DNA from 3 places in the Staphylococcus haemolyticus genome. Region 3 is predicted to be linked to each of the others. Evidence: a T-box and tRNA genes for the amino acid it is inferred to sense, from the RefSeq annotation. Region 3 holds a T-box; the other regions hold tRNA genes.

Region 1 (10,704 bases), 400 kb from region 3:
ACATCTCGTAGAGATGAGGAATAACGTGACATATTGTATTCAGTTTTGAATGTTTATTTTAAACATTCAACAACTAAATGAAAATTGCATTCAAAATTATATTTTGATATACTATTTTGATGTGATTGTTTGTTTGTTGATTGTACATTGAAAACTAGATAAGTAAGTAAAATAGATTTTACCAAGCAAAACCGAGTGAATAAGAGTTTTAAAAAAGCTTGAATTCATAAAATATAATCGCTAGTGTTCGAAAGAACACTCACAAGATTAATAACAGGTTTTCGACTTGAACTTTTAAAGAAATCGTTTTTAGATAATGAGTTGAGTTTATTTAAAGCGCAGTTTACTTTTGTAAATGAGCATTTAAATGAATGAAAACGAAGCAATATGAGAACGATTGACTAAAAGTTTGGTGGAAACATAGATTAAGTTATTAAGGGCGCACGGTGGATGCCTTGGCACTAGAAGCCGACGAAGGACGTTACTAACGACGATATGCTTTGGGTAGCTGTAAGTAAGCGTTGATCCAGAGATTTCCGAATGGGGGAACCCAGCACGAGTTATGTCGTGTTATCGACAAGTGAATTCATAGCTTGTCAGAAGGCAGACCCGGAGAACTGAAACATCTTAGTACCCGGAGGAAGAGAAAGAAAAATCGATTCCCTGAGTAGCGGCGAGCGAAACGGGAAGAGCCCAAACCAATAAGCTTGCTTATTGGGGTTGTAGGACACTCTATACGGAGTTACAAAGGAATATATTAGACGAATCATCTGGAAAGTTGAATCAAAGAAGGTAATAATCCTGTAGTTGAAAATATATTCTCTCTTGAGTGGATCCTGAGTACGACGGAGCACGTGAAATTCCGTCGGAATCTGGGAGGACCATCTCCTAAGGCTAAATACTCTCTAGTGACCGATAGTGAACCAGTACCGTGAGGGAAAGGTGAAAAGTACCCCGGAAGGGGAGTGAAAGAGAACTTGAAACCGTGTGCTTACAAGTAGTCAGAGCCCGTTAATGGGTGATGGCGTGCCTTTTGTAGAATGAACCGGCGAGTTACGATCTGATGCAAGGTTAAGCAGGAAATGTGGAGCCGTAGCGAAAGCGAGTCTGAATAGGGCGTTGAGTATTTGGTCGTAGACCCGAAACCAGGTGATCTACCCATGGTCAGGTTGAAGTTCAGGTAACACTGAATGGAGGACCGAACCGACTTACGTTGAAAAGTGAGCGGATGAACTGTGGGTAGCGGAGAAATTCCAATCGAACTTGGAGATAGCTGGTTCTCTCCGAAATAGCTTTAGGGCTAGCCTCAAGTGATGATTATTGGAGGTAGAGCACTGTTTGGACGAGGGGCCCCTCTCGGGTTACCGAATTCAGACAAACTCCGAATGCCAATTAATTTAACTTGGGAGTCAGAACATGGGTGATAAGGTCCGTGTTCGAAAGGGAAACAGCCCAGACCACCAGCTAAGGTCCCAAAATATATGTTAAGTGGAAAAGGATGTGGCGTTGCCCAGACAACTAGGATGTTGGCTTAGAAGCAGCCATCATTTAAAGAGTGCGTAATAGCTCACTAGTCGAGTGACACTGCGCCGAAAATGTACCGGGGCTAAACATATTACCGAAGCTGTGGATTGTCCGTAGGACAATGGTAGGAGAGCGTTCTAAGGGCGTTGAAGCATGATCGCAAGGACATGTGGAGCGCTTAGAAGTGAGAATGCCGGTGTGAGTAGCGAAAGACGGGTGAGAATCCCGTCCACCGATTGACTAAGGTTTCCAGAGGAAGGCTCGTCCGCTCTGGGTTAGTCGGGTCCTAAGCTGAGGCCGACAGGCGTAGGCGATGGATAACAGGTTGATATTCCTGTACCACCTAGCATCGTTTTAATCGATGGGGGGACGCAGTAGGATAGGCGAAGCGTACGATTGGATTGTACGTCTAAGCAGTGAGATTGAGTGTTAGGCAAATCCGGCACTCTTAAGATTGAGCTGTGATGGGGAGAGGAAATTGTTTCCTCGAGTCGTTGATTTCACACTGCCGAGAAAAGCCTCTAGATAGATAATAGGTGCCCGTACCGCAAACCGACACAGGTAGTCAAGATGAGAATTCTAAGGTGAGCGAGCGAACTCTCGTTAAGGAACTCGGCAAAATGACCCCGTAACTTCGGGAGAAGGGGTGCTCTTTAGGGTGCAAGCCCAGAAGAGCCGCAGTGAATAGGCCCAAGCGACTGTTTATCAAAAACACAGGTCTCTGCTAAACCGTAAGGTGATGTATAGGGGCTGACGCCTGCCCGGTGCTGGAAGGTTAAGAGGAGTGGTTAGCTTCTGCGAAGCTACGAATCGAAGCCCCAGTAAACGGCGGCCGTAACTATAACGGTCCTAAGGTAGCGAAATTCCTTGTCGGGTAAGTTCCGACCCGCACGAAAGGCGTAACGATTTGGGCACTGTCTCAACGAGAGACTCGGTGAAATCATAGTACCTGTGAAGATGCAGGTTACCCGCGACAGGACGGAAAGACCCCGTGGAGCTTTACTGTAGCCTGATATTGAAATTCGGCACAGCTTGTACAGGATAGGTAGGAGCCTTTGAAACGTGAGCGCTAGCTTACGTGGAGGCGCTGGTGGGATACTACCCTAGCTGTGTTGGCTTTCTAACCCGCACCACTTATCGTGGTGGGAGACAGTGTCAGGCGGGCAGTTTGACTGGGGCGGTCGCCTCCTAAAAGGTAACGGAGGCGCTCAAAGGTTCCCTCAGAATGGTTGGAAATCATTCATAGAGTGTAAAGGCATAAGGGAGCTTGACTGCGAGACCTACAAGTCGAGCAGGGTCGAAAGACGGACTTAGTGATCCGGTGGTTCCGCATGGAAGGGCCATCGCTCAACGGATAAAAGCTACCCCGGGGATAACAGGCTTATCTCCCCCAAGAGTTCACATCGACGGGGAGGTTTGGCACCTCGATGTCGGCTCATCGCATCCTGGGGCTGTAGTCGGTCCCAAGGGTTGGGCTGTTCGCCCATTAAAGCGGTACGCGAGCTGGGTTCAGAACGTCGTGAGACAGTTCGGTCCCTATCCGTCGTGGGCGTAGGAAATTTGAGAGGAGCTGTCCTTAGTACGAGAGGACCGGGATGGACATACCTCTGGTGTACCAGTTGTCGTGCCAACGGCATAGCTGGGTAGCTATGTATGGACGGGATAAGTGCTGAAAGCATCTAAGCATGAAGCCCCCCTCAAGATGAGATTTCCCAACTTCGGTTATAAGATCCCTCAAAGATGATGAGGTTAATAGGTTCGAGGTGGAAGCGTGGTGACACGTGGAGCTGACGAATACTAATCGATCGAAGACTTAATCAATTTATTTCAATGTTTTGCGAAGCAAAATCATTTACTTACTATTTAGTTTTGAATGTATAATCATTCTCTTGTCTGGTGACAATGGCAAGGAGGTCACACCTGTTCCCATGCCGAACACAGAAGTTAAGCTCCTTAGCGCCGATGGTAGTTGGATTTACGTTCCGCTAGAGTAGGACGTTGCCAGGCAAATTAAATTATTCCGCAGTAGCTCAGTGGTAGAGCTATCGGCTGTTAACCGATCGGTCGTAGGTTCGAATCCTACCTGCGGAGCCATGGCTCCTTGGTCAAGCGGTTAAGACACCGCCCTTTCACGGCGGTAACACGGGTTCGAGTCCCGTAGGAGTCACCATTATTGGAGAATTAGCTCAGCTGGGAGAGCATCTGCCTTACAAGCAGAGGGTCGGCGGTTCGAACCCGTCATTCTCCACCATTTGTATGTCGGAGGGGTAGCGAAGTGGCTAAACGCGGCGGACTGTAAATCCGCTCCTTCGGGTTCGGCAGTTCGAATCTGCCCCCCTCCACCATTCTAATGGGCTATAGCCAAGCGGTAAGGCAACGGACTTTGACTCCGTCACGCGCTGGTTCGAATCCAGCTAGCCCAGCCATTAGAGCCATTAGCTCAGTTGGTAGAGCATCTGACTTTTAATCAGAGGGTCAGAGGTTCGAATCCTCTATGGCTCACTTATTAGCACTCCTGTATAGGAGTGCTTTTTTTTATAAAATTAAATAAAAGTATTATAGAGTTTATCTATTTAAAGATTGATTATATTGGAAATAAACCATTAATCAATTGCTGATTAATTGATTAATCTACTTTTTTTATACAATTTATTTGTTCATATGACAGTTGTAATTATCATTGGTATAATTATTACTATGGAAAATATATTCGGAGGAGATGCTATGGATTTTTCCAACTTTTTTGATAATCTTAGTACATTAAAAATTGTAACGAGTGTGCTGGATTTACTTATAGTATGGTATGTCCTTTATCTTCTCATAACTGTATTTAAAGGAACCAAAGCAATTCAATTACTTAAAGGTATTCTTTTTATTGTAATTGGTCAACAAGTGAGTAAAATTCTAAATTTAACTGCTACATCTAAACTTTTTGATATTGTAATTCAATGGGGTGTTCTTGCGCTTATTGTTATTTTCCAACCCGAAATAAGAAGAGCATTGGAGCAGTTAGGTCGTGGAAGCTTATTTAAACGTTATACTAATACATACAGTCATGATGAAGAAAAGTTAATTGAAGCAGTATCAAAAGCTGTTCAATATATGGCTAAAAGACGTATTGGTGCTTTGATCGTTTTTGAAAAGGAAACGGGATTACAAGATTATATTGAAACGGGTATAGCGATGAATTCTGAAATATCTCAAGAATTATTAATTAATGTATTTATACCAAATACGCCACTACATGATGGTGCAATGATTGTTCAAAATTCTAAGATTGCTAGTGCAGCTAGTTACTTGCCCTTATCAGATAGTGCTAAAATTTCTAAAAGTCTAGGAACTAGACATAGAGCTGCAGTGGGTATCTCTGAAGTTTCAGATGCATTTACAATTGTTGTTTCAGAGGAAACAGGTTCAATATCTGTAACTTTTGATGGTAAATTACGTAGAGATATCTCAACTGAGGTATTTGAAGAATTATTAGCCGAACATTGGTTTGGCACACGCTTTCAAAAGAAAGGTGTGAAATAAGATGCTAGAGAGTAAATGGGGTCTCAGATTTATTGCTTTACTATTGGCAATCTTTTTCTATTTATCAGTTAATAATGTATTTGGAAATATTTTTAGTAATGATAATTTATCACAAAATTCATCTAAAACAATTGAAGATGTACCTGTTGAGATAATTTATAATTCCAAAGATTTACATGTAACTAAAGCTCCTGAGACTGTTAATGTAACTGTTTCAGGTCCACAATCTAAATTATTAAAAATCGAAAACACCGATGATATCAAAGTTGCAGTGGATTTATCCAACGCTAAAGCCGGAAAATACAAAGAAGACTATATCGTTAAAGGCTTAAGTAATGATATCAATTACAATGTTAAACCTAAGCAAGCTTATGTTACTTTGGAAAATAAAGAAACTAAAACGATGCATGTTCAAGCAGATATAGGGAAAGATGATATAGACCCAAACTATAAAGTGAAAGACAGTTCTGTTGAGCCTAATTCAGTCAAAGTAACTGGAGGACGAGAACAACTTAAGAAAATCGCATATTTAAAAGCTACTTATAAAGAAGCTAACAAATTAAGTCAAGATACTTCTGATGTAGCAGATGTCACTGCTTTTGATAAATCATTAAATAAATTAGATGTTAATATACAGCCTAATCAAGTCAAATTAAATGTTAAACTTCAAGAATATAGCAAGAAGGTTAAAGTTAAAATTAATAAAAAAGGCCGTTTACCTGATGGTGCTAGCTTGGATGATATAACACTAGATGAGAATGAGATAGAGATTTATGGTAACAGAGATGATTTACAAGATATTAATGAGATAGAGGCAAATGTTGATTTGAATAATATAACTGAATCTACAGATCAGAATGTTCAATTAAAATTACCAGACAAAGTAAAAAAGTCTGATCCAGATGAAATAACAGCACATATTAGCTTAAAATAACAAAATTAAAAAGGAGTATTAATGATGGGAAAATATTTTGGTACTGATGGATTAAGAGGAATAGCCAATAAAGAGTTAACACCTGAATTAGCATTTAAGTTAGGGCGTTATGGCGGTTATGTATTAGCACATAATGAAGGTGCTGACAGACCAAAAGTTTTAGTTGGTAGAGATACACGTGTGTCAGGTGAAATGCTTGAATCTGCTTTGATTGCAGGATTAGCTTCAATTGGAGCTGAAGTTATGAGATTGGGTGTAATATCTACACCTGGAGTAGCTTACCTTACTAGAGAAATGGGAGCTGAATTAGGAGTAATGATTTCAGCTTCGCACAATCCAGTGGCTGATAATGGAATTAAGTTCTTCGGTGCAGATGGTTTTAAATTATCTGATGCTCAAGAGGAGGAAATTGAAACATTATTAGATCAAGATAATCCTGATTTACCAAGACCGGTAGGAACAGATATTGTACATTTTTCTGATTACTTCGAAGGTGCTCAGAAATATTTAAGCTACTTAAAATCAACTATTGATGTTAATTTAGAAGGATTAAAAATCACACTTGATGGTGCGAATGGTTCTACATCAGCACTAGCACCTTTCTTATTTGGAGATTTAGAAGCTGATACTGAAACAATTGGCTGCAGCCCAGATGGTTATAATATTAATGATAATTGTGGGTCAACTCATCCTGAATTATTAGCTGAAAAGGTTCTTGAAACTGAAAGCGACTTTGGTTTAGCATTTGATGGCGATGGTGACCGATTAATTGCTGTTGATGAAAAAGGTAATATTATTGATGGTGACCAAATCATGTTTGTTATTGGTCAAGAAATGCATAAAAACCAAGAATTAAACAACGATATGATTGTTTCTACTGTTATGAGTAATTTAGGCTTCTATAAAGCTTTAGAAAACGAAGGTATCAAATCTAATAAAACAAAAGTTGGAGATAGATACGTAGTAGAAGAAATGAGAAAAGGTAACTACAACCTTGGTGGTGAGCAATCTGGACATATTGTTATGATGGATTACAATACTACAGGAGATGGCTTATTAACTGGTGTTCAATTAGCTGCTGTTATTAAAATGAGTGGTAAACCTTTAAGTGAGTTAGCTGCTCAAATGAAAAAATATCCGCAATCTCTAATTAACGTTAAAGTTACAGATAAGCATCATGTAGAAGATAATGAAGATGTTAAAAAAGTGATGGATGAAGTAGAGACTGAAATGAATGGTGAAGGCAGAATTTTAGTTAGACCTTCAGGTACAGAACCATTAGTTCGTGTAATGGTCGAGGCTTCAACTGATGAAGATGCGCAACGTTTTGCACAGCGAATTGCTGATGAAGTTCAATCTAAAATGGGCTTAGAGTAACCAATTTAATAAAACAATTTTCGTTTTCCTTCAAAGTTTACATTTAATGTGTAGCTTTGGAGTTTTTTTAATATTAATTAGCGGCTTTCATTAAAGCGCTTTCATTTAATTGGTTGCAATATTGTTTGGTAATAATTTAATAATTAGAAACAATTATTATGTATTTTAGAAGATTACAAAAGATATTTATTTTAAATTTTTACTAAAAAGGTCGGAAATTGTTTGCATTCATTTATCTGAAAAGTGTAAAATAAATAATATTGGAAGGAGGATAGTTCTAAATAAATTATAAAGCGCCAGGGCAAAATATAAGTGTACCTATAATCAAAAGTTAAATATGAGAGCTTTTGTAGGGCAATTTATTTCTTTGCAGACGAGGAGAATAGTCATCGAAAATATCGGCGGATGCTATTCCGGATGAGGCTCATTCGTTAGCTTATTATTTAAAACATTTAGGTAACTAAATGCACAAAAATAATAAGAATGCCTAAAATTTATAAAATCTTAGAAATATAATATGGCTTTAATGGGTAAATATAATAAAGATAAAACATTAATAATTAATAGGATTGTTAATAAAATTACTAATGTTTAAAAACACTTTACCTTTTTAAATTTTATATAACAGATAAAATTTTCAAGCTATATTTAACGGAGGAAAAATTTATGTGCGGAATTGTAGGATATATTGGATATGATAATGCAAAAGAATTGTTATTATCAGGATTAGAAAAATTAGAATATAGAGGATATGACTCAGCTGGTATTGCAGTTGCAAACGATAATGGTACAACTGTTTTTAAAGAAAAAGGTCGTATTGCAGAATTAAGAAAAGTTGCTGACAACAATGACACTGATGGTCACGTTGGTATCGGTCACACACGTTGGGCTACACACGGTGTACCAAGTACAGTGAATTCACATCCTCATCAATCTAATAATGAACGTTTTACATTAGTTCATAATGGTGTAATTGAAAATTATGAAGAATTAAAAAGTGAATATTTATCAGATGTAACATTCCAATCTGAGACAGATACAGAAGTTATTGTTCAATTAGTTGAACATTTCTCGAACAAAGGTTTAGAAACTGAAGAAGCTTTCTCTAAAGTTGTTTCTTTATTACACGGTTCATATGCATTAGGCTTACTTGATAATCAAGATAGCGACACAATCTATGTAGCTAAAAACAAATCACCTTTATTAGTTGGAGTTGGAGAAGGGTTCAATGTCATTGCGTCTGACGCATTAGCTATGATTAAAGTAACAAACGAATATAAAGAAATTCATGATCATGAAATTGTTATTGTTAAAAAAGACAGTGTAACTATTAAAGACCTTGATGGCAATGTACAAGATCGAGACACTTATACTGCTCAAATTGATGCTTCAGATGCTGAAAAAGGTATCTATGATCACTACATGCTTAAAGAAATTAATGAACAACCAGCAGTTATGCGTCGTATTATTCAAGAGTATGAAGATGAAAAAGGCGACCTAAAAATTGATCCTGAAATTGTTAAAGATGTTGCAGCTGCAGATCGTATATATATCATCGCAGCAGGAACAAGTTATCATGCAGGTTTAGTTGGTAAAGAATACTTAGAAAAATGGGCTGGTGTACCTACTGAAGTACATGTAGCTTCTGAATTTGTTTATAACATGCCACTATTATCTGAAAAGCCATTATTCATCTATATTTCTCAATCAGGTGAAACTGCTGATAGCCGTGCAGTGTTAGTTGAAACTAACAAATTAGGTTACAAATCATTAACAGTTACAAATGTGGCTGGTTCAACATTATCACGTGAAGCAGATCATACATTGTTATTACATGCTGGTCCTGAAATTGCAGTTGCTTCAACAAAAGCATATACAGCTCAAATTGCTGTTTTATCAATCTTATCTCAAGTTGTAGCTAAAGCACACGGTCGAGATAATGATATTGATTTATTGAGAGAATTAGCTAAAGTAACAACTGCAATTGAAACAATTGTAGATGATACTCCAGTAATGGAACAAATTGCTAAGGATTTCTTAGAAACAACGCGTAATGCATTCTTCATTGGTCGTACAATGGACTATAATGTAAGTCTTGAAGGTTCATTAAAATTAAAAGAAATTTCATATATTCAAGCTGAAGGATTCGCTGGTGGAGAACTTAAACACGGTACAATTGCATTAATTGAAGACGGCACACCTGTAATCGCATTATCTACACAAGAAAAGGTTAACTTATCTATTCGTGGTAATGTCAAAGAGGTAGTAGCACGTGGAGCAAAACCATGTATTATCTCTATGGAAGGTTTAGAAAAAGAGGGAGATACTTATGTAATTCCACATGTACATGAGTTATTAACTCCGCTTGTATCTGTAGTTACATTACAATTAATTGCTTACTATGCAGCGCTACACAGAGGATTAGACGTAGATAAACCTCGTAACTTAGCTAAATCAGTTACAGTTGAATAGTTTGTCTAAATTTTTAGACGGGGTAAAATTTAATAAGGTTAGATAACATTGAAATTGAAGTGGCTAACTTAAATGTGAAAGCGTTAATAACAAGCTTTTCTCTAATATAGTTACCCTAGTGGGAGCAAGATATTAAATTCATTAAGAATTTGATCTTGCTCCTTTTTTATTTGTAATACTAACTTATAAAATATACAATCTGTTATTTTGAAAATTTATCTGAATTATCTTACAATTATTGTATTGTGAGGTGATACTATGCTAATTTCAATGAATAAAGTACATCGATATAGAAGAGGTAAGCATATATTAAATGGTATTGATTGGAATATTAAAAAAGGGGATAAATGGGTATTATATGGTTTAAATGGTGCTGGAAAAACAACTTTATTAAATATTCTGAACGCTTATGATTCAATTACAAGTGGCAACATAGTCCTTTTTGGTATGACACCTGGAATGGTTGGATATTCAGCAGATAATGTGAGACAACATATAGGTTTCATTTCAAACAAGCTCACTAATCAATTTCAAGATGGCGAGCATGTAATAGGTGTAGTATTAAGTGGCTATTTTAAATCTATTGGCCTATACAAAACATTCAATCATCAACAATTGATAGAGGCGCAGAAGCTATTAAAATTAGTTGGTATGGCAGAATTTGAGAATGAATACCTCGGTTATTTATCAACTGGACAACAACAAAGGGTTATGATTGCACGTGCGCTTATAAGTAATCCAGAATTATTGATTTTAGATGAGCCAGCTTCGGGCTTAGATTTTTTAGCGCGTGAAACACTATTGGAAGTATTAGAAACTTTATCACATGAGCGACCTGAAATTACTATCATTTATGTGACACACCT
Region 2 (10,704 bases), 1.1 Mb from region 3:
TTCTCGGCAGTGTGAAATCAACGACTCGAGGAAACAATTTCCTCTCCCCATCACAGCTCAATCTTAAGAGTGCCGGATTTGCCTAACACTCAATCTCACTGCTTAGACGTACAATCCAATCGTACGCTTCGCCTATCCTACTGCGTCCCCCCATCGATTAAAACGATGCTAGGTGGTACAGGAATATCAACCTGTTATCCATCGCCTACGCCTGTCGGCCTCAGCTTAGGACCCGACTAACCCAGAGCGGACGAGCCTTCCTCTGGAAACCTTAGTCAATCGGTGGACGGGATTCTCACCCGTCTTTCGCTACTCACACCGGCATTCTCACTTCTAAGCGCTCCACATGTCCTTGCGATCATGCTTCAACGCCCTTAGAACGCTCTCCTACCATTGTCCTACGGACAATCCACAGCTTCGGTAATATGTTTAGCCCCGGTACATTTTCGGCGCAGTGTCACTCGACTAGTGAGCTATTACGCACTCTTTAAATGATGGCTGCTTCTAAGCCAACATCCTAGTTGTCTGGGCAACGCCACATCCTTTTCCACTTAACATATATTTTGGGACCTTAGCTGGTGGTCTGGGCTGTTTCCCTTTCGAACACGGACCTTATCACCCATGTTCTGACTCCCAAGTTAAATTAATTGGCATTCGGAGTTTGTCTGAATTCGGTAACCCGAGAGGGGCCCCTCGTCCAAACAGTGCTCTACCTCCAATAATCATCACTTGAGGCTAGCCCTAAAGCTATTTCGGAGAGAACCAGCTATCTCCAAGTTCGATTGGAATTTCTCCGCTACCCACAGTTCATCCGCTCACTTTTCAACGTAAGTCGGTTCGGTCCTCCATTCAGTGTTACCTGAACTTCAACCTGACCATGGGTAGATCACCTGGTTTCGGGTCTACGACCAAATACTCAACGCCCTATTCAGACTCGCTTTCGCTACGGCTCCACATTTCCTGCTTAACCTTGCATCAGATCGTAACTCGCCGGTTCATTCTACAAAAGGCACGCCATCACCCATTAACGGGCTCTGACTACTTGTAAGCACACGGTTTCAAGTTCTCTTTCACTCCCCTTCCGGGGTACTTTTCACCTTTCCCTCACGGTACTGGTTCACTATCGGTCACTAGAGAGTATTTAGCCTTAGGAGATGGTCCTCCCAGATTCCGACGGAATTTCACGTGCTCCGTCGTACTCAGGATCCACTCAAGAGAGAATATATTTTCAACTACAGGATTATTACCTTCTTTGATTCAACTTTCCAGATGATTCGTCTAATATATTCCTTTGTAACTCCGTATAGAGTGTCCTACAACCCCAATAAGCAAGCTTATTGGTTTGGGCTCTTCCCGTTTCGCTCGCCGCTACTCAGGGAATCGATTTTTCTTTCTCTTCCTCCGGGTACTAAGATGTTTCAGTTCTCCGGGTCTGCCTTCTGACAAGCTATGAATTCACTTGTCGATAACACGACATAACTCGTGCTGGGTTCCCCCATTCGGAAATCTCTGGATCAACGCTTACTTACAGCTACCCAAAGCATATCGTCGTTAGTAACGTCCTTCGTCAGCTTCTAGTGCCAAGGCATCCACCGTGCGCCCTTAATAACTTAATCTATGTTTCCACCATATTAGAACGTAGTTCTAATTTTAAGAAACCTGTTATTAATCTTGTGAGTGTTCTTTCGAACACTAGCGATTATATTTTATGAATTCAAGCTTTTTTAAAACTCTTATTCACTCGGTTTTGCTTGGTAAAATCTATTTTACTTACTTATCTAGTTTTCAATGTACAATCAACAAACAAACAATCACATCAAAATAGTATATCAAAATATAATTTTGAATGCAATTTTCATTTAGTTGTTGAATGTTTAAAATAAACATTCAAAACTGAATACAATATGTCACGTTATTCCTCATCTCTACGAGATGTTCCGAATATATCCTTAGAAAGGAGGTGATCCAGCCGCACCTTCCGATACGGCTACCTTGTTACGACTTCACCCCAATCATTTGTCCCACCTTCGACGGCTAGCTCCAAATGGTTACTCCACCGGCTTCGGGTGTTACAAACTCTCGTGGTGTGACGGGCGGTGTGTACAAGACCCGGGAACGTATTCACCGTAGCATGCTGATCTACGATTACTAGCGATTCCAGCTTCATGTAGTCGAGTTGCAGACTACAATCCGAACTGAGAACAACTTTATGGGATTTGCTTGACCTCGCGGTTTCGCTGCCCTTTGTATTGTCCATTGTAGCACGTGTGTAGCCCAAATCATAAGGGGCATGATGATTTGACGTCATCCCCACCTTCCTCCGGTTTGTCACCGGCAGTCAACTTAGAGTGCCCAACTTAATGATGGCAACTAAGCTTAAGGGTTGCGCTCGTTGCGGGACTTAACCCAACATCTCACGACACGAGCTGACGACAACCATGCACCACCTGTCACTTTGTCCCCCGAAGGGGAAGGCTCTATCTCTAGAGTTGTCAAAGGATGTCAAGATTTGGTAAGGTTCTTCGCGTTGCTTCGAATTAAACCACATGCTCCACCGCTTGTGCGGGTCCCCGTCAATTCCTTTGAGTTTCAACCTTGCGGTCGTACTCCCCAGGCGGAGTGCTTAATGCGTTAGCTGCAGCACTAAGGGGCGGAAACCCCCTAACACTTAGCACTCATCGTTTACGGCGTGGACTACCAGGGTATCTAATCCTGTTTGATCCCCACGCTTTCGCACATCAGCGTCAGTTACAGACCAGAAAGTCGCCTTCGCCACTGGTGTTCCTCCATATCTCTGCGCATTTCACCGCTACACATGGAATTCCACTTTCCTCTTCTGCACTCAAGTTTTCCAGTTTCCAATGACCCTCCACGGTTGAGCCGTGGGCTTTCACATCAGACTTAAAAAACCGCCTACGCGCGCTTTACGCCCAATAATTCCGGATAACGCTTGCCACCTACGTATTACCGCGGCTGCTGGCACGTAGTTAGCCGTGGCTTTCTGATTAGGTACCGTCAAGACGTGCATAGTTACTTACACGTATGTTCTTCCCTAATAACAGAGTTTTACGATCCGAAGACCTTCATCACTCACGCGGCGTTGCTCCGTCAGGCTTTCGCCCATTGCGGAAGATTCCCTACTGCTGCCTCCCGTAGGAGTCTGGACCGTGTCTCAGTTCCAGTGTGGCCGATCACCCTCTCAGGTCGGCTACGTATCGTCGCCTTGGTAAGCCGTTACCTTACCAACTAGCTAATACGGCGCGGGTCCATCTATAAGTGATAGCAAAACCATCTTTCACTATCGAACCATGCGGTTCGAAATATTATCCGGTATTAGCTCCGGTTTCCCGAAGTTATCCCAGTCTTATAGGTAGGTTACCCACGTGTTACTCACCCGTCCGCCGCTAACGTCAAAGGAGCAAGCTCCTTGTCTGTTCGCTCGACTTGCATGTATTAGGCACGCCGCCAGCGTTCATCCTGAGCCAGGATCAAACTCTCCATAAAAATTTATGATGTTTGATTAGCTCATAATACTAAATAGTGTTTGTAACATTTAAGTTACTGTTTTGGAATTAACGTTGACATATTGTCATTCAGTTTTCAATGTTCATTTAATCATTATAAAATGGTGGAGACTAGCGGGATCGAACCGCTGACCTCCTGCGTGCAAAGCAGGCGCTCTCCCAGCTGAGCTAAGCCCCCGAATTATTTAAGAAGTCGGGAAGACAGGATTCGAACCTGCGACCCCTTGGTCCCAAACCAAGTGCTCTACCAAGCTGAGCTACTTCCCGTATGTAATTAAATAAGAAATAAAATTTAAATGACGCGCCCGATAGGAGTCGAACCCATAACCTCTTGATCCGTAGTCAAACGCTCTATCCAGTTGAGCTACGGGCGCTTTATTTAAGATGGTGCCGAGGACCGGAATCGAACCGGTACGGTGATCTCTCACCGCAGGATTTTAAGTCCTGTGCGTCTGCCAGTTCCGCCACCCCGGCAATATAATGGAGCGGAAGACGGGATTCGAACCCGCGACCCCCACCTTGGCAAGGTGGTGTTCTACCACTGAACTACTTCCGCATGTGGCTATTAAAACAATCGTATGAGCCATAGAGGATTCGAACCTCTGACCCTCTGATTAAAAGTCAGATGCTCTACCAACTGAGCTAATGGCTCAAAGATGGTGCCGGCCAGAGGACTTGAACCCCCAACCTACTGATTACAAGTCAGTTGCTCTACCAATTGAGCTAGGCCGGCTAATTAATTAAGAATGGTGGAGAATGACGGGTTCGAACCGCCGACCCTCTGCTTGTAAGGCAGATGCTCTCCCAGCTGAGCTAATTCTCCAACGTGTAAGCCTGGCAACGTCCTACTCTAGCGGAACGTAAATCCAACTACCATCGGCGCTAAGGAGCTTAACTTCTGTGTTCGGCATGGGAACAGGTGTGACCTCCTTGCCATTGTCACCAGACAATAACTTACTCAATTAATTATAATGTCGATTATTTTAATTTTCAATAGTTAATTTTACACTTTGTTAAAGTTATCTTTACAAGTATTTTACAAAATTAACTTTCGTTTTCGACGACTTTTATATCTTACAACATTCAAAAAGCAAAGTCAACTAATTTTTAAAACTTTTTTTATTTAACAAGTTTATTATTTGTCGGTTCCGCTTCTTTGAACACTTTTACTATGTTAGCACATCGCAAGCATATTGACTACACTTTTTTATATTGTTTTATAATAACTTCTCTACTCTTTTTTACTTTTGTAACTCTCCCTTTGATAATAACCCTTTATCACACCAATATATTTAATCCCTTAATTTTATATAAATCGAAAACTAATTATTCCTTTTGCCTCTTTTATTAACAATAACTGGCTCAAAATAAAAAAAGAGATTGAGATATATTAGGTTAACATTTGAATAAACCCTAAACTTTATCTCAATCTCTAATATTTAATTTAATCTATTTTTGTCTCATGTAAGGGAATAATAATACGTCTCTAATAGATGGAGAGTCAGTTAACAACATAACTAAGCGATCGATACCGATACCTAAACCACCTGTTGGAGGCATACCATATTCCAAAGCTTCAATATAATCTTCATCCATTTCATGCGCTTCATCATTACCTTGTGCTTTTTCAACAAGTTGTGCTTCGAAACGTTCACGTTGATCAATTGGATCATTTAATTCAGTGAATGCATTCGCATGTTCTCTACCTACGATAAACAACTCGAAACGGTCTGTAAATCTAGGATCTTCTGGATTTTTCTTCGCTAAAGGCGAGATTTCAATTGGATGTCCATAAATAAATGTTGGTTGAATTAACGTTTCTTCAACTTTTTGTTCAAAGAATTCATTTAAGATATGACCATATTTCATATTATTAGTAATTTCAATACCATGTTCTTTAGCTGCAGCGATTGCTTCTTCATCAGATTTAATTTGATAGAAGTCTACACCTGTAGCTTCTTTCACTGCATCTACAATATGAAGGCGTGTCCAGGCAGACTCTAGGTCAATTTCCTCTTCATTGTATTGAACTTTTGCAGAACCAAATACTTCTTGAGCGATATGTCTTACCATAGATTCAGTTAAATCCATGATATCGTGGTAATCAGCGTATGCTTCATATAATTCAATCATAGTAAATTCTGGATTATGTCGTGTTGATACTCCTTCGTTACGGAATACTCGTCCAATTTCATAGACTTTTTCAAGGCCACCAACAATTAAACGTTTTAAATGTAATTCAATTGCTATACGCATATAAAGAGTAGCGTCTAGTGCATTATGGTGCGTAACAAATGGTCGTGCTGCTGCACCACCTGCAATTTGATGCATCATTGGTGTTTCAACTTCTAAAAAACCTTGTTTATTTAAGTAATTACGCATTTCTTGAATAATTTTACTACGGTTAATAAATGTTTGAGTACTATCTTGATTTGTAATCAAGTCTAAATAACGTTGACGATAACGTTGTTCAATATCTTGTAAACCATGGAACTTATCAGGTAAAGGTCTAAGCGCTTTAGATAATAAAGTGAATGTCTTAGCTTTTACTGATAGCTCGCCAGTATTTGTTTTGAACATTACACCTTCAATACCAACAATATCGCCTAGGTCTGCACCTTTCCATAAATTGTCGAAATCTTCTTCGCCAATTTGGTCCTTACGCACGTAAATTTGAATCTGACCAGTCAAATCTTGGACATGTGCGAAACCAGCTTTACCTTTACCACGTTTAGTCATCAAACGTCCGGCAATCGAAACATGACTTTCATCTTCTTTATCATGTAATTCTTCTTTAGAGAATTCATCCCATTGTGATTTTAGTTCACTAGCAGTAGCTGAGCGCTCAAAACGTTTTCCAAATGGGTCGATTCCTAAATCAATTAATTCTTGTAGTTTTTGACGACGGACCTGCATTTGGTCATTCATTTCTTCTGACATAACTTTCTCTCCTTTAAATTTCATTTCAATGAAAATTATTCCATGGATTATTTCTAAATTACTTATAGGATATCATATTACTAATGTAGTGTTACTTAATTGTATTGTTTTACAAAATTGACATTACATGTATCACTTTCAAAGTATGATCATCACTATTTTCGCATTTCAATAATATTAATTAAATACATAATTAATACTACTTAACCTTTATATTTCTTCACTGTGTCATCTGGTATGACTAAATCAGAGATACGAGTTTTTGAACGAGGTTCAATTTGTGTTGGTGCAATATCATTTAATGGTATTAGCACAAAAGCACGTTCACTCATTCGCGGATGGGGAACTTCAAGGTCATCTTCTTCTATAACCTTATCTCCATATAATAAAATATCGACATCTAATGTTCTTGGACCCCAACGAATGTCTCTAACTCGGTGTAATCGTTGTTCGGTTTCTAAGCAATATTTAAGAAGTTCTTTAGGCTCCAATTCTGTATCAATTTCTAAACACAAATTTAAAAAATTAGGCTGCTCGGTATACCCTACTGGTGCAGTTTCATATATTGGAGAGATTTTAGTCACAGTAATGCCTTCAATACTGTCAATTATTTTAATAGCTTCTTGTAATTGCTGTTCCCTATCACCAATATTGCTTCCTAAACCTAAATACGCTTGTACCATTTAACGATTCTCCCTCACTATCTCTATACCTACACCATTATAGTGACCTGGAATAGGTGGATTTTCTTTAGTGATTCTGACTTTCGTTTCCATTACACGATTATAGTGTGAATTTATACGTTTTGCAATACGTTCAGCTAGATGTTCGATTAAATTACATGGTGGACCTTCAACGATTGCTTTAACATCTTCAAACACTTCTCCGTAATGTACAGTGTCGATTACTTTATCAGATTGGCCGGCTTCTTCTAAATTCACTTTCAACGTAACATCTACTACAAAAATTTGACCTATCTCGTTTTCAGCAGGTAAGGCACCGTGGTATGCGTAAAATCTCATACCATTAAGAAAGATTGTGTCGTTCATCTTCATTCTCCTTTAAGAAATCCATACTTTGACCTAATCGAGCGTTTAATTGCACATTATGTACACGCACAGCTTTGACGCCTTTCATTATACCATAAGCTGTTGTAGCAGCTGTCGCCTCATCACGTTCTAACGCTTTAGTTTCTGTACCAATCATTTCTTTAATGAAACGTTTTCGACTCGTTGCTAATAAAACAGGATACTCAGTTGCTACAAGTTCATCTAAACGTGCCATTACTTCATTTTCTTCATCACGTGTTTTGGCAAATCCAATTCCAGGGTCTAGCCATATTTTATGTTTTGGAATTCCGGCCATTTCTGCTTTGTTCGCTTGAGTAATAAGTGATAATAGCATTTCTTCAACAACTGGTTGTTCGCGATGTCCGTCACCATTATGCATTAATACAACTTCAGCATCGTAAGAAGCCACAACATCAAGTATTTTAGGGTCATATAACCCTGCCCATTGATCATTGATCATCGTTGCACCCAATTTTAAGCACGCTTCCGCTACTTCACTACGATATGTATCTATTGAAAGTTGAATATTTAATTTTGCAAGTTCTTTCACTACAGGAACTACACGCTCAATCTCTTCTTCCGTTGAAATTTCTGTGAATCCTGGTCGTGTAGAAATGCCACCGACATCAATGATATCCACACCTTCTTCTATCATCTCTTTAGCACGTTTGACCGCTTTATCCACTGAATTATACTTACCACCATCAGAGAATGAATCAGGTGTTACATTCAATATTCCCATAATTTTTGTTTTAGTCATTCTTGTCACGTCACCCTTCGTTCTTTTTGAAAATGATATGTAGAACAATGTCTACTTTTGCTTAATAGTCACATCATAATGATACACTCATTTTCTAAACATTTCAGTGTTTATAATCGCTGATGAAGCATGCAAAACATTTAATAATTTAAAATAAGATATTCATTTTCCAAAAAAGAAAACGCTAGCGAAGCAATAACAAGCTTCCCTAGCGTTTAAATATTAATTACAAATTAATCATCGAATGAATATAAAGGTGTTGATAAGTAACGTTCACCATTACTTGGCAATACTGTTACAACTGTTTTACCTTTACCTAATTCTTTAGCTTTTTGAATTGCGGCATGAATTGCAGCACCAGAAGAAATACCTGCTAGGATACCTTCTTCTTTAGCAACGCGACGTGATGTTTCCATAGCTGTATCGTTGTCTACTTTGATGATACTATCATAAATATTTGTATCTAAAGTATCCGGTACGAACCCTGCACCTAAACCTTGCAATTTATGTGGTCCTGGCTCACCACCACTTAATACTGGTGATGCTTCAGGCTCTATAGCAACGATTTCAACATTAGGATATTTTTCTTTTAAGACTTTACCTACACCAGATAAAGTACCGCCTGTACCTACACCTGCTAAGAAAGCGTCAATTTGTTTACCTTCAAATTGTTCTACTAATTCTGGGCCTGTAGTTAACGCATGAATTTCAGGGTTTGCTGGGTTTTCGAATTGTTGTGGTTCGAAGTAACCATGCTCTTCTTTTAATTCTTTTGCTTTTTTAATAGCGCCTTTCATAGCTTCTGAACCTGGTGTTAAAACTAATTCTGCACCATAAGCTTTTAATAAGTTACGACGTTCAGAACTCATTGTTTCAGGCATTGTAAATACTGCTTTATAACCTTTAGCTGCACATACGAAAGCTAAACCGATACCTGTGTTACCACTTGTTGGTTCTACAATCGTATCACCTGGTTTAATTTTCCCTTCTTTTTCAGCTTTTTCGATCATAGCTAATGCGATACGGTCTTTTACTGAACCACCTGGATTTTGATATTCTAATTTTACGTATACATCTGCTGCATCTTCATCTACAACGTTTCTTAATTTTACTACCGGTGTATTTCCAATAATTTGAGTAATGTTATCTACTGGTTTTTGTGCCATTGAAAAAACGCTCCTTTAACTTTCATATTTAAAACTTAGTTTTTTTATCGGATATAACTATATTCTATCAGAATTTTCTAAAAAGACAAAGCTAATTCTCTTATTTTAGGATTGAAGTTACATTTTACTTTTACATTATTTTAGTTTCCCTATAAAAAAGGCAATAAACACGTGATGGTTTATCGCCTTTAGTATATTTTTAATTATGCATTCATTGAAGCTAATAGGTCTTCAAGTTCAGCTTCTGAATAATTATATTTATTACCACAGAAGTGACAAATAGCTTCCGCGCCATGATCCTCTTTAATCATATCTTGGATTTCAGCTTCTCCTAAACCTTTAATTGCATTTAGAAACTTCTCATGACTACAGTTACATTCAAATTGAGCTTGCATAGTTTCTAAGATTTGAACGTTATCTTCACCAAGAATTTCATTCAAAATACCTTCTGGTGTCAATCCTTGTTCAATTAACTTAGAAACGGGTTGCATATTATTTATAGCATTTTCCAATTTTGTTACAGTTTCATCTTTAGCGCCTGGCATTACTTGAATAATAAATCCTCCAGCAGCTTTAATAGAATTGTCAGGATTTACTAACACACCTAAACCAACTGATGAAGGTGTTTGTTCACTTGTCGCAAAATAGTATGTGAAGTCTTCTCCTAATTCACCTGATACAATCGGACTTGCACCTGAGAAATAATCTTTCATACCAACGTCTTTCACAACTTGGATGGACCCGTCTGTACCAACTGCTCGTCTAACATCTAATTTACCTTGTTCATTTAATGGAAAATGCGTTTGTGGTTTATCCACATACGCACGTACATTACCCTCAGCATCTGCATCCGCAATGATTCTTCCAATAGGTCCTTTACCATCAACTGTTACTGTTAATTTTTGTTCACCTTTAAGCATCGAACCCATTAATAAAGTTGCTGTCATTGTTCTGCCCATAGCAGCTGAAGCTGTTGGCCAAGTATAATGACGTGTTTGTGCTTCTTGCACTGATTCAGTTGTTAGCGCAGCGTACGCACGTATTTCTCCATCGAAAGCTAGTGATTTAACGATATAATCATGTGTCATCCTTATAAACTCCTTTAGTACATTTATTTTTATATTGATATTATTTATACTTTAATCTTTCAATTATTTCTATATTTTCCCTTTAAGGATACTTATTCTACACTTGTTTAATAAGAATATGAAGTAACTTGCTTTCAACTCTAATATTGTCTCTTT
Region 3 (10,704 bases):
TTAACTGAATCGCCACCTACAAATAATACTTTATCAAATGTGAATGAGTCACCTTCATTAACATCTAATTTTTCAACGAAGATTTCTTGACCTTCTTCTACTTTAATTTGTTTACCGCCTGTTTCGATAATAGCAAACATACTTTGCACCTCCTATATTAATAAGTCACGCCATATATAGGTGACATAAAAAAATGTTCTTAAACCTATATTTGAGCGGTTGTATGTAGCTATAAAACTACTCAACTATTGCATCTTACCATTACTAAATACCGGTGTCAATCTTGTATATGAGTTTTTTTCATAAATTTTATAAAAGCTGGGAAAAGTATAATAAGTAAAATGACATTTAATATAATAGTTGGAATCATTCTTAATAAAGTGAAATTGATTATATCAATATTAGCGAATCCAATCACACCATAAATAATTGCTACGTAAATTTCGAAAACAATAATACTAATAATACTCAAAATACAAATCATTGTATAGTCTCGATAAAAAACTTTGAGAAATTTATCAAATATAACGACAAGTGCTAAGTAACCAAACATATATAATCCATAGACACTGCCGACATATATATCAGTTACGATTCCAAACAGAATTGCGAATATTAATCCGATTCCAAAGCCACGATAAATCGTTATCAACAATATATACAACAAAATTAAATGAGGAATAAAATTAAACTCGAAATGACCAAAATGCATTGGGATTAGAAGTCCAATGATACTGTCAATGTAAAACAGTACTACACCAACGATTAAGTACAAAAATACTCTCATCAATTGTCCCTGCTTTCATCGGAAGCATTGTCAGGATCTTTTTTGGCGATATATATATGGCTAATATCGGATAAATTAGCGCCTGTTTTAACTCTAACTTCTTTTGCTAATCCGTACTCATCATTTTCAACTTTGGTCACTTCACCTATGTATAAATCACTTGGTAATTGATCGGCTAACCCACTAGTTACGACCTTATCGCCTTTTGAAATCTTATTTTTATTATTGATATTGCCAATGATTAGTTCTTGATTCTTTTTATCATAGTGATCGATTAAACCAAATACATTTTTAGAATCGTGTTGAATGTTAACAGACAATTTACCTGTTCTAGTGTTAGTAGATAATAAGTCTACTTGTGCTGAAAATTGGTTAACTTTCGTTACTCTTCCAACTAAACCTTCAGCTGTCATTACAGCCATATTTGATTTAACACCGTCTTTATTTCCTTTATCAATGATTACTGTATTCATCCATTGATCAGCATTTCTAGCGATTACAGCACCAGAAATTGGATCATATTTAGAAATATCAGTCATATCTAATTCTTTTTTTAAATCTTTATTTTCCGCTTCTAACTTTTCATTTTTAGCCTCTAGTTGTTTTATTTTCTTGTTGTCAGTTGTTTTATTTGAGCTAAAAAGATTATTTATCGCTCCAGTAACAAAATTGACAGGATAGCTCACGACTCTTTGCCCAAGAGAAACAGAATCCCCCACATATTGTTCAGGAGGTGATTGTGTATGTGACCTTAAGGACAAACCAATCAGTGCAATAAAAATTATAACAGCACAAAAAACAACAATTAATTTGTTATTTTTAAAAAACTTTTGCACTCATAACACCTCTACAAATTCTAATTTAAATCATCCTTTATTATTTTATATTACTCGTTGTTTGAAATAAAGCACTAAGTTCATTCTATATCAACATCTTTGAATAAAAAAGAGATTAGATAGCACGACTATTTCGCAATGCGTAAAATAGTTAGTGGTACCTAATCTTAATAAACTCAGTATGAACTCAATTTAGTTATTTATCTTTATCCTTTTTATCATCGTCACTATAAAGTTTTTCATCTTTTCTCCATTTAGCGAAAAGATTTTGTGCTTTAGCTTGTTCATTTGCTTGTTTTTCTTTAGATTGTTCAGACATGTATCACACCAACCTTTGAAATATAGTTTATAACTTAACCATAACGTAGAAAATAAACTAGTTCAATTATGAAAACTTAATTAATATGCATCAAAAGGCTTTAATTCAATATATTGACCAAGTGCATTCAAATCTTGTTCCATTTCTATTTCAGTTCGATATACTTTTATCTGATCACTACCAAATTTATAAATAATGAATTCGTCATTACGTTGTCCAGCAATGTAATTTTCATTATATCCCATTCTTCCTAAGCCTGATACCGCCATAAACTCTTTCTTATCTATGTATTTAAATACATTTCTTGTTTGACTTGCCGGGATATTTTGTAAAATATCATTATCCTCAAGCACATAACGCTTACCATTTGTTGATATGTTATGAGGACGATCTAAATTGTTTGGTAAGTTATTCAACTGCTCATTGTTTATAGAATGATTTATCGGATTCCAATCTTGATCTCTTAGAAATGGTGCATATTTTAATGCAAAATATATAATACAAATAATAGCTATAACTGCAATGGTATTTTTTATAATACTAAGAAAAAACCGCATTAAATACCCTCCAATAGTAATCTTTATTATTATAATAGAACAATATAATATCAACATCAGTCTTTAGCATGATAATGGTATGTACTAAAGTATGATTCCAAATTAATCATGGATGCTTTATAATAAGATTATATTATCGTTTATGGATATTCATGAGGAGTGTTGATAATGAGTATTGTGAGTATCATTTTAATTGCATTACTTGTGATATTGTTATTTAGAGTTGGGTTTGCAATTCTTAGATTTATAATATCTGCAGCCTTAATATTATTAGGATTATATTTAGGATATCAAGGCATACTTTGGATTATGGAAAATTTCCAAGTACTATCAGCCTATATTCAATAAATTATTAAACTAGCCATGTCTCAATTTTGTAGGATTGATATTGCAATGGCTAGTTTTATTTTTTAAATGTATGTGTCAGATAGTTAAATAATTTATATACACCTGATAATAATAGTCCCCATATTACCCCTGTAATTAACGAGGCAAAAATTAATGATGCTATATTAATATTTTGACCGCTAATTAGTACACCTATCACAGTAAATATGACAATTCCTATCATAGATAAAACAATTGTCGTGAACATTTCCTTGAGTCCAATCGTATGTTCTTTGATTGTCAGTCTAAGAACATAAACTACTGGTATCAAAATCCCTATTATTAAAAATAATGTCATAATGCACCTCTATAAAATTTTTCAACCATAATTATACAGGATTACTAATATTTTAAACAAATGATACCATTAATTTCTCAAGTCAAAGTAACCTTCTTCTACTAAACTAGCATATTTTTGATCACCAATAATTATATGATCAAGGACTTGAATTCCTAGTAATTCACCACATTCCTTTAACCTAATTGTTGTTTCTATATCTTCTTTAGAAGGTGTGACATCGCCAGAAGGATGATTATGCAAAACTATAATCGCATTACTAGATGCTCTAATAGCTGCTTTGAAAACTTCGCGTGGATGTATTACTGAAGAATTCAATGTCCCTTTGTAAATCGTTTCTTCTTTTATCACAATATTTTTAGAGTTTAATAGAAGTACTACAAAATGTTCTTGAGTCAAATCTTTCATTTTTGACATCATAATATTAGATACATCACTTGGTGATGTTATTTTAATTTTTTCATTAAAATCTCTAGCATACATTCTTTCACCTAATTCAAAAGCAGCTTTAAGGATGACTGCTTTATAGAGTCCAATTCCTTTAATTGTTGTTAAATCATTAATTGATAAATGTTTTAGTTCTTTCAAACCATTAAAGCTAATCAGTAATTCATTAGCAATATCTAAACTTGAAAATCCGTGTCTTCCTGTATTTATAAGAATTGCTAATAACTCACTATTGGATAAACTTTTTGCTCCATTGTGAATAAGACGCTCTCTAGGTAATTCAGACTTTGCCATACTTTTAATTCTCAAACTAGATCAACCTTTCTAAATGTATAATAGCGTGTTCTGGTATAAATAATTTGTCATTATAAAACCAATAAACATGAATGGTACAAATGGAATATAAGTTTGCTGTTTCATTATTAATAAAATTGAAGAAACTATAATAGCGATTAAAAGCGTATAAAGGAGAAATATCAAATAAAAGTGATATGGAAAAAAACAAGATAAGATACTTAAAAGTAATATATCACCATATCCTATTTGTCTTGGAAAAAGAAAATAGTATAGATGAAATATTAAAGTGAAGAATATAAAGGTTGAAAAATAAATCATCGTGATTTTTGCACATACAATAGTATATAGAATTATCATGACTATATTAATTGTTAATGTTTGAAGGTCATATAATGCCATTGTAAGAAGGAATAAATAAGTAGTAATAAACAGAGAGAAGTGTACATTAGTATCAAAATTAATTATTAAAGGGATAATTAAGAAGGCAAAGCATTCTCCAAAAATATAATGACGTTTTAACTTTTGATTACAACAATGAGATTTTCCTTTTAAAATAAAAAAAGCTAAATATAGGTACTAATTCGAACCAACCTAATTTACGACCGCAATGATCACACTTGGAACGCCTAACCAGATAATTCAAATTCAAACTGTTAGTATTGGTAAGATGGTATAAAAAACTAAACAAAACACTACAAACATAAGATATTAAAAATACTAGCATCACCTAAATTAATTATAACTATTTAATCTTGAAAGTAAATGAGTTGTATCATTTATTTTATAAATAAATAATAGTATTTAATAAAAATGTTAATCTCATTATCAATAACTAAAATTTAGTGATAAACAAATATCCCCGAGTCACATAGGTATAAAGTTAGCCTAAATGACTTGAGGATATACTATTTCAAATTTAAAATTCAGTTTTACTTTTTACTTCACTTATAAAATATAAACTACCTGTAATTAATAACCCATTGCCATCATAATTGTTTATAAAAGAAACATAATCATCAATAAATTCAATATGCTCTAAATTTACTTGTTCTGACAACTCATCTTTAGTCAATGCTTTAGGGAAGTCGAATTCAGTGAAATATAGGTGATTTGAGATCTCTTCTAGTTTATTAAGCATGCCATGCACTGGTTTACCTTTTATCGCCGAGAAAAGAACGTCCATTTTTTCGTTATCGTAATAATTCTTAATCGTATCAATTAAAGCTTCAATACTTTCGTTATTGTGGGCTCCATCTATAATGATTAATGGATTCTCTTTTACTTGTTCAATACGACCAGTCCAACTAACACTCTCAATAGCATCAATCATCTTATTAAAATCTAACGTAATAATTTCTTGTTCATATAGCTCAATCAATGCAGTAATTGCAAGCGCTGCATTTTCTTTTTGATGTTCACCAAGCATGTTTAAAATAATTGTTTCTAGCTCATAGTCCTTATAACGATAAGTAAATTCATCGTCTTGTGAAACAACCACAATCTCACGGTCTAATTCAATTGGTTTAGCCTCACTACTTTCAGCTAGGTCTCTAATATATTTTAATGCTTCCTCGTTTTTAACAGCATAAATCACAGGTATATTAGGTTTAATAATGGCACCTTTGTCTTTTGCAATATCTAAATAAGTGTTACCTAAAATATCAGTATGATCTAATCCAATACTTGTAAGTACTGAGAGAATTGGGTTAAACACATTAGTGGAGTCATTTTTTATACCTAACCCCGCTTCAACTACAACAAAATCAACTGGGTGAATTTGTCCAAAGTATACAAACATCATTGTTGTAATGATTTCAAACTCAGTAGCACCACCTAGTTCAGTTTCCTGCTCTAAGACTTCACTAATTGGTTTAACTATTTCGACTAATTCAACAATCTCGTCATTTGTAATTGGAAGTCCATTTAGACTAATTCTTTCATTAAAAGTTTCAATAAATGGAGAAGTAAACGTTCCTACCTCATAACCATTTTCCACTAAAGCGGCTCTAATATAAGCTACAGTTGAGCCTTTACCATTTGTACCACCAACATGTATGCCTCTAATATTTAATTGAGGGTTATTCAAACGATCTAGCATCCACTCCATACGTTTTACACCAGGTTTGATACCAAATTTAGTTCTCTCATGTATCCAATACAAACTCTCTAGGTAATTCATTGGCGATTCTCCTATGCTTTTAATTGTTCAATTCTGTTTTTCACACCATCATATTTTTCTTGATAACGTTGTTGTTTTTCTTTTTCTTCGTTGATAACTTTTTCAGGCGCTTTATTAACAAAATTTTCATTAGATAATTTTTTATCAACACGATCAAGTTCTTTTTGTAATTTATCTAATTCTTTTTCTAAGCGTGCAATTTCTTTATCCATATCAATTAAACCTTCTAAAGGTAATACAACTTTACCAGCGATTACCACTGCAGTCATTGCTTTTTCAGGAATATCAATATGTGTATCAATCGTTAAATCACTAGGATTACAGAATTTATGAATATAATCTTCATTTTCAATTAGTGTTGCTTTAATATTTTCATCTTTGGCTTGAATGTAAATAGGTATAGCTTTAGAAAGTGGCGTATTTACTTCAACACGAGATTGTCTTACAGATTTGATAATTTCAACTAATTGTTGCATCGTTTGCTTACTTTCTTCAAATACAAGCTCTTCCCTAACCGTTGGCCATGATGCTTTTACAATTGTTTCTCCTTCATGTGGAAGACTTTGCCATATCTTCTCAGTAACAAAAGGCATAAATGGATGTAACATTCTCATAATTTGATCTAGTGTATAACTTAAAACAGACCGTGTCGTTTGTTTTTGTGCTTCATCTTCACCGTTCATTGGTATTTTACTCATTTCAATATACCAATCACAGAACTCGTCCCAAATGAAATTATATAGCGCACGACCAACTTCACCAAACTCATACTTTTCACTTAAATTAGTAACTGTTTCAATCGTCTCATTCAAACGAGTTAAGATCCATTTATCCGCTAAAGAAAGGTTTCCAGTTAAATCGATATCCTCAAATTTAAATTCATCACCTATATTCATTAAGCTAAAACGCGCACCGTTCCATATTTTATTAATGAAATTCCAAACAGACTCTACTTTCTCAGTAGAATAACGTAAGTCATGACCAGGTGATGATCCTGTTGCCAAGAAATATCTTAAGCTATCTGCTCCATATTCTTCAATTACATCCATAGGATCTACACCATTACCTAAAGATTTACTCATTTTCCGACCGTCTTCAGCTCGAACTAAACCATGAAGTAAAACATCATTGAATGGTCTTCTGTCAGTGAATTCAAGACCTTGGAATATCATTCTTGCAACCCAGAAGAAAATAATGTCATATCCAGTAACAAGTGCATTAGTTGGATAGTAACGTTTAAAATCATCTGCATCAATATTCGGCCAACCTAAAGTTGAAAATGGCCACAATGCACTAGAGAACCAAGTATCTAGAACATCTTCATCTTGCACCCAATTATCAATATCTTTAGGCGCTTCTTCACCAACATAAATTTCACCAGTTTCTTTATGGTACCAAGCAGGTATTTGATGACCCCACCATAATTGTCTAGAAATTGTCCAGTCTCTAATTTCTTCCATCCAACGATTGAAAGTGTTCTCAAAACGTGGTGGATAAAAATCGATGCGATCATCTGTTTTTTGATTATCAAGTGAACGTTGCGCTAACGGTTTCATTTTTACAAACCATTGCGTTGATAAGTATGGTTCAACAACAGCACCTGAGCGTTCAGAATGACCAACTGAATGAACATGTTCTTCAATCTTAATGACTAGATCTTGCGCTTTTAAATCTTCAACTAATTGTTTACGACATTCAAATCGATCTAATCCAGCATATTTATCAGCTTTATCGTTCATTTTACCATTTTCATCCATGACAATAATGTTCTCTAAACTATGTCGTTGACCAATCTCAAAATCATTTGGATCATGTGCAGGCGTTACCTTCATAGCACCACTACCAAAATCAATATCAACATACTCATCAGCTAATATCGGTAACTCTCGACCAACAATTGGTAATATAACTTTCTTACCAATTACATCTTTGTAGCGATCATCATTAGGATTAACAACTATGGCAGTATCTCCTAACATTGTCTCAGGTCTTGTTGTCGCAATTTCAATATAGCCATCACCATCAGCGTAAGGATATTTAAAATGATAGAAATGACCTTGCACATCCTCATGAATTACTTCAATATCTGATAAAGCCGTTCTAGCTTCAGGATCCCAGTTAATAATACGTTCACCACGATAAATTATGCCTTTATTGTATAAGTCAACGAAGACTTTTCTTACTGCCTTACTTAACCCATCATCTAGAGTAAAACGCTCTCTGCTATAATCTAGCCCCAAACCTAATTTAGCCCATTGTTGGCGTATAAATGACGCATATTCTTCTTTCCATGACCAAGCGTGTTCTAGGAACTTCTCGCGTCCGATATCATGACGAGAAATACCTTGTTCTTTTAATTTAGCATCTACCTTTGCTTGAGTAGCAATACCTGCATGGTCCATACCAGGTAGATATAGTGTGTCATACCCTTGCATACGTTTCATACGCGTAATAATATCTTGTAAAGTTGTATCCCATGCATGTCCAAGGTGTAATTTTCCTGTCACATTGGGTGGTGGAATTACAATTGTATATGTCTCTTTTGACTTGTCTTCTGAGGGTTTGAAATAATCATTCTTTACCCATTCTTCATAACGCCCAGCCTCAACTTCGCGTGGATTATACTTAGGCTCCATATTCATCGATTAAAACCTCCTAATAATTAAAAAAACATCCTCCTAAATAATATAGGACGGATGTTCCGTGGTACCACCTAAATTCAAGTATAAATTAATATACTTGCACTTAATTTGATTAACGCTCAAACACGCTTTTATCTACTAATTAATGGTTCAATAAAAGTTCAAGTGGGCTACCTTCAGATTGAATGTTATACATATTTACACCAACCATATGCTCTCTGTGCTATCATTCAAACTTACTCTTCCCAATAATATATTTCATTACTTAATTATAGTATAATGGAAATCGTGATAAGTCAATCTCTTGGAGGTATATTTATGAATGAATGTGCATTTAGCACAAAAGACCCGACTTACTTAGATTATCATGACAATGTTTGGGGTCAACCTATATATGATAGCAAAGCCCTATTTAAACTAATGGCTTTAGAATCTCAACATGCTGGATTATCTTGGCTAACCATTTTAAAAAAGAAACAATCTTACGAACAGGCATTTTACAACTTTGAGCCAAGCAAAATTGCTCAGATGTCTACGAAAGATATAGATGATTTAATGGAATTTCCTAACATTGTTCATAATCGTAAAAAGTTAGAAGCGATTGTATCACAAGCACAAGGTTATTTTGAAATAGAAAAGGACTTTGGTAGTTTTAGTAATTTCCTTTGGTCATATGTTAATCATCAACCTATAGATTTGAACTATACAACTGCCTCAGAAAGAATTACAGTTGACGATCGTGCTAAACAATTATCTAAAGACTTAAAAAAATATGGTTTTAAATTTTTAGGACCAGTAACTGTTTTTTCATTTTTAGAAGCGGCAGGTCTATATGATGCCCATTTGAAAGGATGCCCATCTAAACCTTCTTAAAATTAATATAGGTTGTGTCATAGAGTGCAATTTAAGAAATGAGTCGAATAGTTATTGTACGTAGAAGGTTTTATCAATCCTCTCTTATTTCAAGTATACTAACGCTTAAACTTTACATGACACAACCTATCTTTTTTGATGAAATTTTGATATACCACCACGTAAGAAAAAGCCAATGACAGGCGCTACTACAAATAAAATAAAAAAGATTCTAAATATGTGGAAACTAGAAATCATAGCCACATCTGCCCCAGTTGCCATAGCAACTAAAACAATTTGACTCATACCTCCTGGCGCTCCGCCTAAAAACAACTCATTAATATTATTATTTGTAAATATGTGCACAATATATACCATGATAAATGATCCAATAATTAGAAAGACATTTTGATAAATGATTGCAACGGCAATTCGACCTTTTAAATCGGAAAGTAAATTGGCAATCTGCAATCCAATTCTAATCATATAAATCACTTGTGCAGTAGCAAGAATATAATTATCTAATGTAAATGTGTGATGTGTAGTTAAATTCCATATTACTAACACGACAATAGGGGCCAATAATTGCTTAGTAGGAAAATTAATTTTAGCCATAAGGCTATAAATGATTGCAATACAACACATTAATATTATTATTTGTGATAAGTTTAGTACTTCCGTTAATGGAGGTGATTTAATAGAAGTTGTTTCATTTCCACCATCACTACTAAAGAAATAAGAAATTAAGGGTACTAATATCACGACGAATATAACGCGAGACGTTTGAGTTAAACTCACTACGAGAATATTTGCCTTTTTATTTTCCTCTGCCATAATTAGCATTTGACTTAAAGCACCTGGAATGACACTTAATATAGCTGTCTCAGTGTTTACTCTTGCTATTTTTTTGAAAAAGAAGGCGATCAATAGAGATAAAACTAATAGTAATAGTGTAATAACAACAATTATCAACCAATCATTTTTAATATCATGCAACACTTCAGACGTAAATGTTGATCCAATTTGCACCCCTAATAGAATCAATCCAATTTGACTAAGCCAGAATGGCCATTTAACCTCTAATTTAAATACTTTAATGACGA

What was found. The T-box of region 3 lies ahead of EQ029_RS05880 (valine--tRNA ligase). A T-box ahead of a tRNA ligase gene usually reads a tRNA of that ligase, here a tRNA-Val.
Positions count from the first base shown of each region.
Region 1: it has a tRNA-Val gene. The T-box ahead of EQ029_RS05880 (valine--tRNA ligase) is inferred to sense a tRNA for this amino acid. The anticodon was not compared.
Region 2: it has a tRNA-Val gene. The T-box ahead of EQ029_RS05880 (valine--tRNA ligase) is inferred to sense a tRNA for this amino acid. The anticodon was not compared.

Region 1 is NZ_CP035291.1:813,314-824,017, forward strand. Features, by position in the region: rRNA gene EQ029_RS03815 (23S ribosomal RNA) at 424-3,345, shown strand; rRNA gene rrf (5S ribosomal RNA) at 3,417-3,531, shown strand; tRNA gene EQ029_RS03825 (tRNA-Asn) at 3,544-3,618, shown strand; tRNA gene EQ029_RS03830 (tRNA-Glu) at 3,620-3,694, shown strand; tRNA gene EQ029_RS03835 (tRNA-Val) at 3,700-3,775, shown strand; tRNA gene EQ029_RS03840 (tRNA-Tyr) at 3,786-3,869, shown strand; tRNA gene EQ029_RS03845 (tRNA-Gln) at 3,876-3,950, shown strand; tRNA gene EQ029_RS03850 (tRNA-Lys) at 3,954-4,026, shown strand; gene cdaA (diadenylate cyclase CdaA) at 4,249-5,055, shown strand; gene EQ029_RS03860 (CdaR family protein) at 5,057-5,989, shown strand; gene glmM (phosphoglucosamine mutase) at 6,014-7,366, shown strand; gene glmS (glutamine--fructose-6-phosphate transaminase (isomerizing)) at 8,033-9,838, shown strand; gene EQ029_RS03875 (ABC transporter ATP-binding protein) at 10,097-10,704, shown strand, end outside.
Region 2 is NZ_CP035291.1:2,315,473-2,326,176, forward strand. Features, by position in the region: rRNA gene EQ029_RS11165 (23S ribosomal RNA) at 1-1,616, opposite strand, end outside; rRNA gene EQ029_RS11170 (16S ribosomal RNA) at 1,954-3,504, opposite strand; tRNA gene EQ029_RS11175 (tRNA-Ala) at 3,627-3,702, opposite strand; tRNA gene EQ029_RS11180 (tRNA-Pro) at 3,718-3,791, opposite strand; tRNA gene EQ029_RS11185 (tRNA-Arg) at 3,825-3,898, opposite strand; tRNA gene EQ029_RS11190 (tRNA-Leu) at 3,910-3,998, opposite strand; tRNA gene EQ029_RS11195 (tRNA-Gly) at 4,006-4,080, opposite strand; tRNA gene EQ029_RS11200 (tRNA-Lys) at 4,104-4,176, opposite strand; tRNA gene EQ029_RS11205 (tRNA-Thr) at 4,182-4,257, opposite strand; tRNA gene EQ029_RS11210 (tRNA-Val) at 4,272-4,347, opposite strand; rRNA gene rrf (5S ribosomal RNA) at 4,357-4,471, opposite strand; gene lysS (lysine--tRNA ligase) at 4,974-6,464, opposite strand; gene folK (2-amino-4-hydroxy-6-hydroxymethyldihydropteridine diphosphokinase) at 6,668-7,147, opposite strand; gene folB (dihydroneopterin aldolase) at 7,148-7,513, opposite strand; gene folP (dihydropteroate synthase) at 7,491-8,294, opposite strand; gene cysK (cysteine synthase A) at 8,528-9,460, opposite strand; gene hslO (Hsp33 family molecular chaperone HslO) at 9,664-10,548, opposite strand.
Region 3 is NZ_CP035291.1:1,217,989-1,228,692, reverse strand. Features, by position in the region: gene rplU (50S ribosomal protein L21) at 1-140, opposite strand, end outside; ribosomal protein L21 leader region at 154-231, opposite strand; gene mreD (rod shape-determining protein MreD) at 278-787, opposite strand; gene mreC (rod shape-determining protein MreC) at 787-1,623, opposite strand; gene EQ029_RS12755 (hypothetical protein) at 1,820-1,942, opposite strand; gene EQ029_RS05910 (DUF4930 family protein) at 2,023-2,499, opposite strand; gene EQ029_RS05905 (hypothetical protein) at 2,668-2,847, shown strand; gene radC (RadC family protein) at 3,254-3,940, opposite strand; gene EQ029_RS12920 (prepilin peptidase) at 4,455-4,652, opposite strand; gene EQ029_RS05885 (bifunctional folylpolyglutamate synthase/dihydrofolate synthase) at 4,845-6,107, opposite strand; gene EQ029_RS05880 (valine--tRNA ligase) at 6,119-8,749, opposite strand; T-box leader at 8,793-9,011, opposite strand; gene EQ029_RS05875 (DNA-3-methyladenine glycosylase I) at 9,068-9,622, shown strand; gene EQ029_RS05870 (AbrB family transcriptional regulator) at 9,749-10,704, opposite strand, start outside.